2 linked regions of the Adhaeribacter arboris genome follow. The protein of the gene in region 1 interacts with the protein of each later gene in a pairwise test. Links are inferred from orthologs where the notes say so. Each region holds a gene or a part of one and is shown on either strand. Other genes may lie near its edges.

Evidence for each region.
Region 2: the proteins of AHMF7605_RS16120 (region 1) and AHMF7605_RS04785 interact in binary tests that used the Escherichia coli proteins (3 or more experiments, as listed by UniProt). The link is inferred for Adhaeribacter arboris from one-to-one orthologs.

The regions. Positions count from the first base shown.
Region 1 is NZ_PYFT01000001.1:3,899,136-3,903,721, forward strand. What follows is about bases 873-4,192. They hold AHMF7605_RS16120 (2-oxoglutarate dehydrogenase E1 component), read right to left. Parts: upstream 3,857-4,192; coding sequence 1,073-3,856; downstream 873-1,072. Other genes in these bases: odhB (2-oxoglutarate dehydrogenase complex dihydrolipoyllysine-residue succinyltransferase), read right to left, coding at 873-926. Outside these bases: more of odhB, read right to left, coding at 1-872; AHMF7605_RS16125 (dipeptidyl-peptidase 3 family protein), read left to right, coding at 4,289-4,586. UniProt on the Escherichia coli protein: E1 component of the 2-oxoglutarate dehydrogenase (OGDH) complex which catalyzes the decarboxylation of 2-oxoglutarate, the first step in the conversion of 2-oxoglutarate to succinyl-CoA and CO(2).
Region 2 is NZ_PYFT01000001.1:1,141,089-1,145,261, reverse strand. The notes cover bases 457-3,363. They hold AHMF7605_RS04785 (ABC-F family ATP-binding cassette domain-containing protein), read right to left. Parts: upstream 2,929-3,363; coding sequence 985-2,928; downstream 457-984. Other genes in these bases: AHMF7605_RS04780 (2'-5' RNA ligase family protein), read left to right, coding at 3,147-3,363; AHMF7605_RS04790 (type IX secretion system plug protein), read right to left, coding at 457-937. In the rest of the region: more of AHMF7605_RS04790, read right to left, coding at 1-456; more of AHMF7605_RS04780, read left to right, coding at 3,364-3,704; AHMF7605_RS04775 (glycosyltransferase), read left to right, coding at 4,172-4,173. UniProt on the Escherichia coli protein: Genetic data indicate it may be involved in ribosome assembly or function.

The DNA.
Region 1 (4,586 bases):
GTCTGAGCTCCTACAGCATCTTCTTTCGTAATGCGGCCATCTCTTCCGGAGCCTACCACATCCGTCACGTTAATACCTTTTTCGGCGAGTATTTTACCGGCAGCTGGTGAGGGAGTGCCACTGGCATACGTTTGAGCGCCTCCATTGGTAGCAGCGGCCGCTTGCGCGGGCTGAGGTGCGGCAGCTGGTGCAGAAGTAGCAGGTGCGCCGGAAACAGCTCCGGTAGTACTTTCAATGGTACAAATTACGGCGCCTACTGGTACGGTTGCTCCTTCCTGAGCCACAATGTGTAAGGTTCCAGCAACTTCGGCGGGTAGTTCAAAAGTAGCTTTATCGGATTCTAATTCGCAGATAACTTCATCGAGAGCCACTAATTCGCCATCTTTTTTGAGCCACTTGGCAATAGTTACCTCCGTAATAGATTCACCTACAGTTGGAATTTTGATTTCTTTTGTCCCACCCTTGGCAGTAACTGCCGCATTGCCGGCTTGCGGATTATTATTCGTTGACACTGGATTGTAAGAACTCTCAGCTACTGGTGCTTTCTCGGCAGCAGGTGTGCCTTGCGGGTCGGTAATAGTTTGGGCTTCTGCCGGCTGCGATTCTGCTACTGCTCCACCATAACCAGAGCCACTGCCTTTACTTTCAGCGGTAGTGCCAGCAGCAGCAGGGCCGGTACCATTACTGCTAGCACCATCCTCAATGCTGCACAGTACTGTACCAATCGGAATGGTTTCGCCTTCGCCTACTTTTATCCGTAGTATTCCGGCTCCTTCAGCGGGCAGTTCAAAGGTAGCTTTATCAGACTCCAGTTCACAAATAACTTCGTCCATAGCTACCTGGTCACCGTCTTTTTTCAGCCATTTGGCAATAGTTACTTCGGTTATCGACTCGCCCACCACGGGCACTTTTACTTCCAATGACATATTTTTAGAGTTATGAGTTAAAAGTTATGAGTTATGAGTTAAAATTATAAAAATTTAGAGTTGATGCAGGTTAAAAGCAGCTAAGATTTACACTTAATTTACTTTTAGCCTACATCAACTCATAACTTTTAACTCATAACTCTAAACTATATCGCGAATGCTTTTTCGACGAGTTCGCGTTGTTCTTTGTTATGGATTTTAAGGTAACCGGTAGCCGGCGACGAACTTGCCTTGCGGGCAATAAAGTCCTGCAGAATATTTTTAAGCCGCAAGGCCCGCAAAATATACGCCCAATAACCCATATTCGAAGGTTCTTCCTGGGCCCAGTAAACTTTCGGATTATTGTATTTACTTAATTCCGCTTCCAGTTGCGGATGCGGGAAAGGATGTAATTGCTCTATCCGGATAACCGCTACATCTTTCCGGTTGTTTTTCTGCTGTTCGTCGAATAAATCGTAATAGAATTTGCCAGAACACAAAATAACCTTTTTCACTTCTTTGGCTTCGGCGTACGTATCACCAATTACTTCTTTAAAAGAACCGGAAGTAAAATCAGATAATGGCGAAACAGCTAAGGGGTGACGCAGCATTGATTTCGGCGCCATGTTAATTAACGGTTTCCGGAAGGGCAATGCTAATTGCCGGCGCAATACGTGGAAGAAGTTAGCCGGTAAAGTAATGTTGGTGACAAAAATATTGTATTCAGCCGCTAGCTGTAAAAATCTTTCCGGCCGGGCATTGGAGTGTTCCGGTCCCTGGCCTTCGTAACCGTGCGGTAATAACATTACCACGCCGTTCATGCGTTGCCATTTTGATTCGGATGGCGTAATAAACTGGTCAATCATTACCTGGGCCCCGTTGGCAAAGTCCCCGAATTGAGCTTCCCAAATAGCTAAGGCATTGGGGTTAGCCATAGCATAGCCAAATTCAAAACCTAACGCCCCAAATTCCGAAAGCAGGGAATTATAAATACGCATTTTCTCCTGCTTCTCGTCGATGTAGTTCAAACTATTATAACCTTGGCTCGTTTCAGCGTCGTGCAATACCGCATGCCGGTGCGAGAAGGTTCCACGCTGCACATCCTGACCACCCAAACGTACAATTTTATTCTCCAGCAACAACGAACCGTAAGCTAACAATTCAGCCGCCGCCCAGTTTAAAGTCTGGGTAGTGAAAAACATCTCCTGGCGTTCTTTCAGGAGTTTTTCTATTTGCTTTAAGGGTTTAAAACCTTCCGGAATAGTAGAAAGCGCTTTTCCAACTTTTTCTACCACTTCCTGGCTAATACTGGTATCCGGTGATTGGTCAAAATCTTCGGGTTTAGACCGGCGCAGTACCTGCCATTCTTTTTCCAGCACCTGGTAATTGTACGGCAACGGCTTTTGTTTCACCAGGTTCAAGCGGTCTTGTAGTAAATCACGGAACTCTTTGTCCATATTTTCGGCCAGTTGCGCGTCTACTTCGCCCCGGTTAATTAATACTTTATTGTAGATTTCCCGTGGGTTCGGATGCTTGGAAATCAGGTTATATAACTGCGGTTGCGTGAATTTAGGCTCATCGCTCTCGTTATGACCATGACGACGGTAACAAACCATATCTACAAAAATATCGGCGTGGAACCGCTGGCGGTATTCGGTAGCTACCTGTACGGCATAAACTACAGCCTCGGGGTCGTCACCATTCACGTGCAGTACCGGAGCATCAATAATTTTCGCCACATCCGTAGAGTAAATTGATGAGCGGGCATCCTCAAAATCGGTAGTAAAGCCAACCTGGTTATTAATTACAAAGTGAATAGTACCCCCCGTTTTATAACCTTCCAACTGCGACATTTGCGTCACTTCGTATACAATGCCTTGTCCTGCTAAAGCTGCATCCCCATGAATTAAAATAGGTAATATTTTGTGGTAATCGTTATTGTACATGCTATCGATTTTAGCCCGTACAAAACCTTCTACCACTGGGTTTACTGCTTCTAAGTGCGAGGGGTTAGGCGCTAATTTCAGGTTTACTTTTTTACCCGAAGCAGTAGTTACCTCACTGGAATAACCCATGTGGTATTTTACGTCGCCATCGCCCATAGTTAAATCCGGCACGGCGGTACCTTCAAACTCGCTAAAGATTTGTTCGTAGGTTTTACCTAAGGTGTTCGCCAACACGTTTAAACGGCCGCGGTGAGCCATCCCGATCATTACTTCCTCTACGCCCAATTCCGAGGCTTTATCGATAATAGCATCTAAAGCCGGAATAGTAGTTTCGCCACCTTCCAGAGAGAAACGCTTTTGGCCTAAGAATTTGGTATGCAAAAAGTTTTCGAAAACAACGGCCTCGTTTAACTTTCTAAGAATGCGTTTTTTATATTCTAAAGGCGGATTAAAATCTAAGAATTCTTTTTCTATTTTATCTCTAAACCAATCTAGTACTTCCGGGTCGCGGATGTACATATATTCGAAGCCGATGGTTTGGGTATAAATTTTATTCAGAGCCGCAACAATATCGCGCAGCGAAGAAGCACCAATACCAATTGCCTCCCCCGCCTGAAAAACAATATCCAAGTCTGCTTCGGATAAACCGAAATCTTTTAAATCCAGAAGAGCTTTGCGGTCTTTGCGCGGACGCACCGGGTTAGTCTTGGAAAGCAAATGAGCCCGGCTCCGGTAAGCCTGGATAAGATTGCGTACTTTTAACTCCCGATCAATATCCGAAGTAGAAGTTGTTAAGGGAGCTGTTGTTGGAGTAGCCGTTTTAGCCGTTCCATTAACAGATGGAGTAGATTTGCCGTTTTCTGAGGCATACTTTACAGAGAAATCGTATCCTTCAAAAAACTTGCGCCAACCAAAATCTACCGATTCCGGATTTTGTTGATAGGCTTTATACAACTCATCAATATACGATGCGTCTGCATTAGCGATATACGAAAAATTACTCATGAAAAACGGTTGTTAAAAATTTGGTTTCAAATGTAAATACTTTAACAATAATAACGAAATATTAATTCGCATAAGCGAATATAACTAATTATCAGGGCCATAAATCTATTTCTTGTTCTTGTTCAGAATAGAATAGATAATAAATTACTGTAGTTAAGATTAATATTTGTGTATTAAACACCTCATATCCAGTAGATAAATAGTATTTTAAGTTTTCGATAATACCTTATTAACTATTTTCTAATAAATGATAGCTTAATATTAGAAACATTACGTCATTTATTGAAAGGTTTTTAATAAAAATTCTGCTATCTAGTACCCTTAGATTCCTGTTAAAGTTTCGTTTAATCTGCTTAATCTATTATCCGGTACATTATCCTGGCTATTTCCGTAACAGTATTTATCTTACGGAAAAATTAAATTTGAAACTGCATGAAAAGAAATTATTTTCTTCTGTTGGTCATAGTAAGTATTTTTTGTGGGCTAAGTTGCCAAAATAAAAATAAAGAGCAGCAAGCCGAACAAACCGTACTAAATACGCAACAACCTACTGATACTACCAAAACAACCCCAATTTATGCCCGCTTAAGTAAGTACGTACAAGTAAAGCTAGCTGCTGATTTAAATACGCTTACGGCGAAAGAAAAGCAGATGCTGCCCTTATTAATAGATGCCGCTAAAATTATGGATGACATTTTCTGGTATGAAGCTTACGGCAACCGGGACTCTT
Region 2 (4,173 bases), 2.8 Mb from region 1 along the record:
GGGAGTACACTTCGCGGGAACGATTTTTTTCGGGGTACAATTTTACCTCTACCGGGTTTGCTTCTAAACTAACGGCTTCTACGTTAAAGCCCCGGCCTCGTAGATTACGATCATCAAAACCACGGTATTCTTTTAAACCCGGAAAACTGCTGGCTCCGTTAAAAAAAGTATATTCCAGTCGCTTTTGCGTGTCGTGCACAAAAGAAGGACGTAAGTTAGTTTTAGCATTATCCCAGCGGCTGTTCTGGCGCAGCACCACTTTAATTTCCTGCGAAGGATTTACAACCGGATATTCCGGGTAGAGTATATTAAAATCTATTTGTTGATTCGTGGCCCTTTCTTCGGTTCCTACCGGTAAAACCGATTTTGCTGCCACCGTAACCCGGTTATCGTAAACCAACAGGCGCCGGGTAATAATTGGATTGCCGCTTCTATCGGTTACAACTACCAAGTAGTTACCGGGAAGTTTTACGCGGGGTAACTGAAAGCGGTAATGAAAGTAGGGTACTTTGGTATTGTAAGAAGATAAAGCATCTGTTATATAAAATTCATTGAACTCGTCCATAAACTGAATTTGGGTTAAGCGTGCTTCGGTCCAGTCAAGATTGCAGTAAACAAATTTAACCGTAAATCGTTGCTGAGGCGTATTTAACTGATCAAATTCCAGCATGATGGGTTCAGTTTGCACCAGAGGCACTACCGGAGCATTAAATACTTCTTCGGCATTACCGGTCTGCACATAACATTGCACCGATTTGATGGTAGGATCGTACACGAAATCTTCGTAGCGGAGCGCAGTAGAGGCATAATATTCCGATTTCCCGGAAGTAGCTCCCGATGAGGCAGTGGTTTGCTCCACGGGAACACAAGTTGGGCCCCAAAATAAAGAACTGAAAAGAGCGAGGAGTAAATAAAATGGGGGTCTATTCATCATCATACGTAAAGGTAAGAAAACGAACGGACACCCCCATTTGGTTTATTTTATCAGGATTTTTTTACTTGACTTTCCAATTCATCAATGGCCTGTACGGTTTCTTCCCACAGCGTATTTTTGCGTTCAAGTTCCTTTTTTAGAATTTCAAATTGCTGCGTCGTTTCCTGCAATCGCGAAGAGTTACCGTATATTTTAGGATCAGCCAATTGGTTTTCCAGGTTTACTTGTTTATTTTCTAATTCACCAATTTGGTTTTCTACCTCTTTCAACTGTTGGTTCAATTTTTTTAAGTCTTGTTGCAAATTAACCATGTTGCCGGTAGGTGCAATGGTTTTAACAGTTTGGGGTTTACTAGCTACTGACTTTTCTATGGTAATTCCATTTTTGCGGTTGTTCTTCTCCCGTTGTTCTTGCCAGTATTCGTATTCGTGGTAGGTTCCCGGATATTCTTTTAATTGATAATCTTCGATATACCAGATTTTGTTTGCCACATTTTCTACAAAGTAACGGTCGTGCGAAATCACCACGAAAGTGCCTTCGTATTGCTCTAAAGCCTGAATCAGAATATTAACCGATTGCATGTCCAGGTGGTTGGTAGGCTCATCGAGCAAAAGAAAATTTGCTTCTGAAATTAAGGTTTTGGCCAAAGCGACCCTTGATTTTTCTCCCCCGGATAGAACCTTAATTTTTTTGAAAACCGCATCGCCCGTAAATAAAAAAGAACCCAATACGCCGCGTAATTCCATTTCGTTACGTTTGCTGCCCGCTTCTATTAATTCCTGCAGAATTTCATTTTCAATGTGTAAAGATTCTAACTGGTGCTGGGCGTAAAAGGCCATTATTACGTTATGGCCTAGCTGACGCTTACCATTAATTTGTTCGTCGCCGGCAATAATGCGCAAAAGCGTGGATTTACCTTTACCGTTCGCCCCAATTAAAGCAATTTTATCACCTCGCTCAATATTTACGTGGGTATCCCGGAAAATCATTTTCTCGCCGTAGCTTTTACTCATGTGCTCCAGCCGCAGAATATGACGGCCCGGTTGCACCGTAAACTGAAATTTAAAATTTACTTTGGGAGCATCGCTGGCTACATCATCAATTCGCTCCAGTTTATCGAGCATTTTAGCGCGGCTTTGCGCTTGCTTGGCTTTAGAGGCTTTGGCTTTAAATCGTTCGATAAACCGTTCGGCCTGCCGAATCTGAGATTGTTGATTTTCAAAAGCTCCTTTCTGAATTTCGTTGCGCAATTCTTTTTCTTCGAGGTAAAAAGAATAATTACCGGCGTATACATTTAATTTTTGCTGCGCTACTTCAACGGTGGTGTTGGTAGTTTTGTCCAGAAACTCCCGGTCGTGCGATACAATCACCAAGGCTCCTTCATAGTTTTCCAGATAATTTTCAAGCCATTTAATAGAAGGTAAATCCAAGTGGTTGGTAGGCTCATCGAGCAGGAGCAAAGAAGGTTTTTGCAATAAAATTTTCGCCAGCATTACCCGCATGCGCCAACCACCCGAAAAAGTTTTCAAGGGTTTTTGTAACTCTTCGGTGCCAAAGCCTAAACCTTCTAAAATTTCTTCGGCTTTATTCTGAATGTTGTAGCCATCCAAGGCTTCAAATTGTTCTTGCAGCTTAGCTAATACATCTACCAGTTCGTCGCGGTAATCTGTTTCAAACTGGTGTAGTACCTCTTCAATTTTCTTTTGCAGCACCAAAGCTTCTTCAAATGCCTGCATGGCCACCAGCAAAATACTATCCTCGGTTTGATACGATAATAAATCCTGATTTAAAAAGCCCAAAGTAGTATCGCGACTCATTTGAATGGTCCCGTTATCGGGCTTGTACTCCCCTACCAGAACGCGCAGCAGCGTAGATTTACCCGTACCGTTTAAACCAATTAAGCCAATTTTATCTTTCGGTTTAATATGTAAACTGGCATCTTCGTAAAGGGTACGGCTGCCGAAATGAAAATCGAGATTATTTATAGAAATCATGAAAGGAGGCAATAAAAACGCAAAGCTAAGCAAATGCGTTACAAGTTACAAGTCAGTAGGTTTTAAGGTTGGAAAGTTATAAGGTTGTACTAATTTATTTAAAAAATTTAGCAATTTAGCAACTTAACAATCTCAACTTTGGTCTACCGTCCATGGACTGTGGACTAAAAACTAATACAACGAATACGGACTTTCTTTCGTTTGCAGGTTAAAAATAAATGATGGTAGCGGTTGTCTCCTTATTGGATGCAGAGCATTCTCAAATGGTGAATGAAATAATCGACGATCTGGAACGGACCTTCGGTTTAAAAGGGGTTAAAATTACGGCCGATCCGCACGTTACCTGGCTGATTTGCGAAATAGAAAAATTAGCTCAATTAAAAACTTACTTAAGCGAGGTTGCCGGTCAAACCAAATCCGTTCGCGTGAAGACTACCGGTTTAGGTATTTTTCCGGGCGAACACCCGGTAATATTTGTACCGGTTATCCGGGCGGATGGATTTAACCTGGTACATGCCGAGCTTTACCGGGGTATTCGGGCTTTCAGCCGGCATACTGTCAATTTTTACGATCCGGAAAATTGGGTACCGCATATATCTCTGGCCCTCCGCGATACTACTCCCGAAATTTTACCCACCTTAATTACCTATCTAAACCAAAGAACCTATAACTGGGACATTGAACTGAATAATTTTAGTATTTTAAGGAGCGAAAATAACCAGTTCCGGCAGGATACTACGTATCAGTTCAACTCTAAACCAGTAGAAATAAGTTAATCTCACCGAAATTACCTAAACAAGAATTAAAGTCTGCTTTACCCGTTTATTTTTCCGGGTTTCGGCAGATACTTTAATCTTTTTGGGTTTAATTCTCCACCATTTTTGTTGAAACAAACTAAAATTATAACAGGTACTCCGCTGCTTGCGGCGGGGATATTCTTTTTTATTCACTGTAATTTTACACGCTATTTTTTGTAAAGCACTACTAATATAGTTGCTACGGAGCAAAAACTAAATTTTGCACCGTTACATAATCTGAAATAGTACTGCAAGATCCTGATTTTCAATTCTGGATTACTTTACCGCTTTTAATTGTTACGTAAAATTTTAAATCATTAATAATTATTTCTTCGCTTAAATAAATTGAAAACGACATTAATCCATAATCTTTTAATAAAATAGATGGAATAATTAGTACCTAAGTTTTCTTTTTTGCCTACTAATTCTTTTATTGATAAGCGAGCAT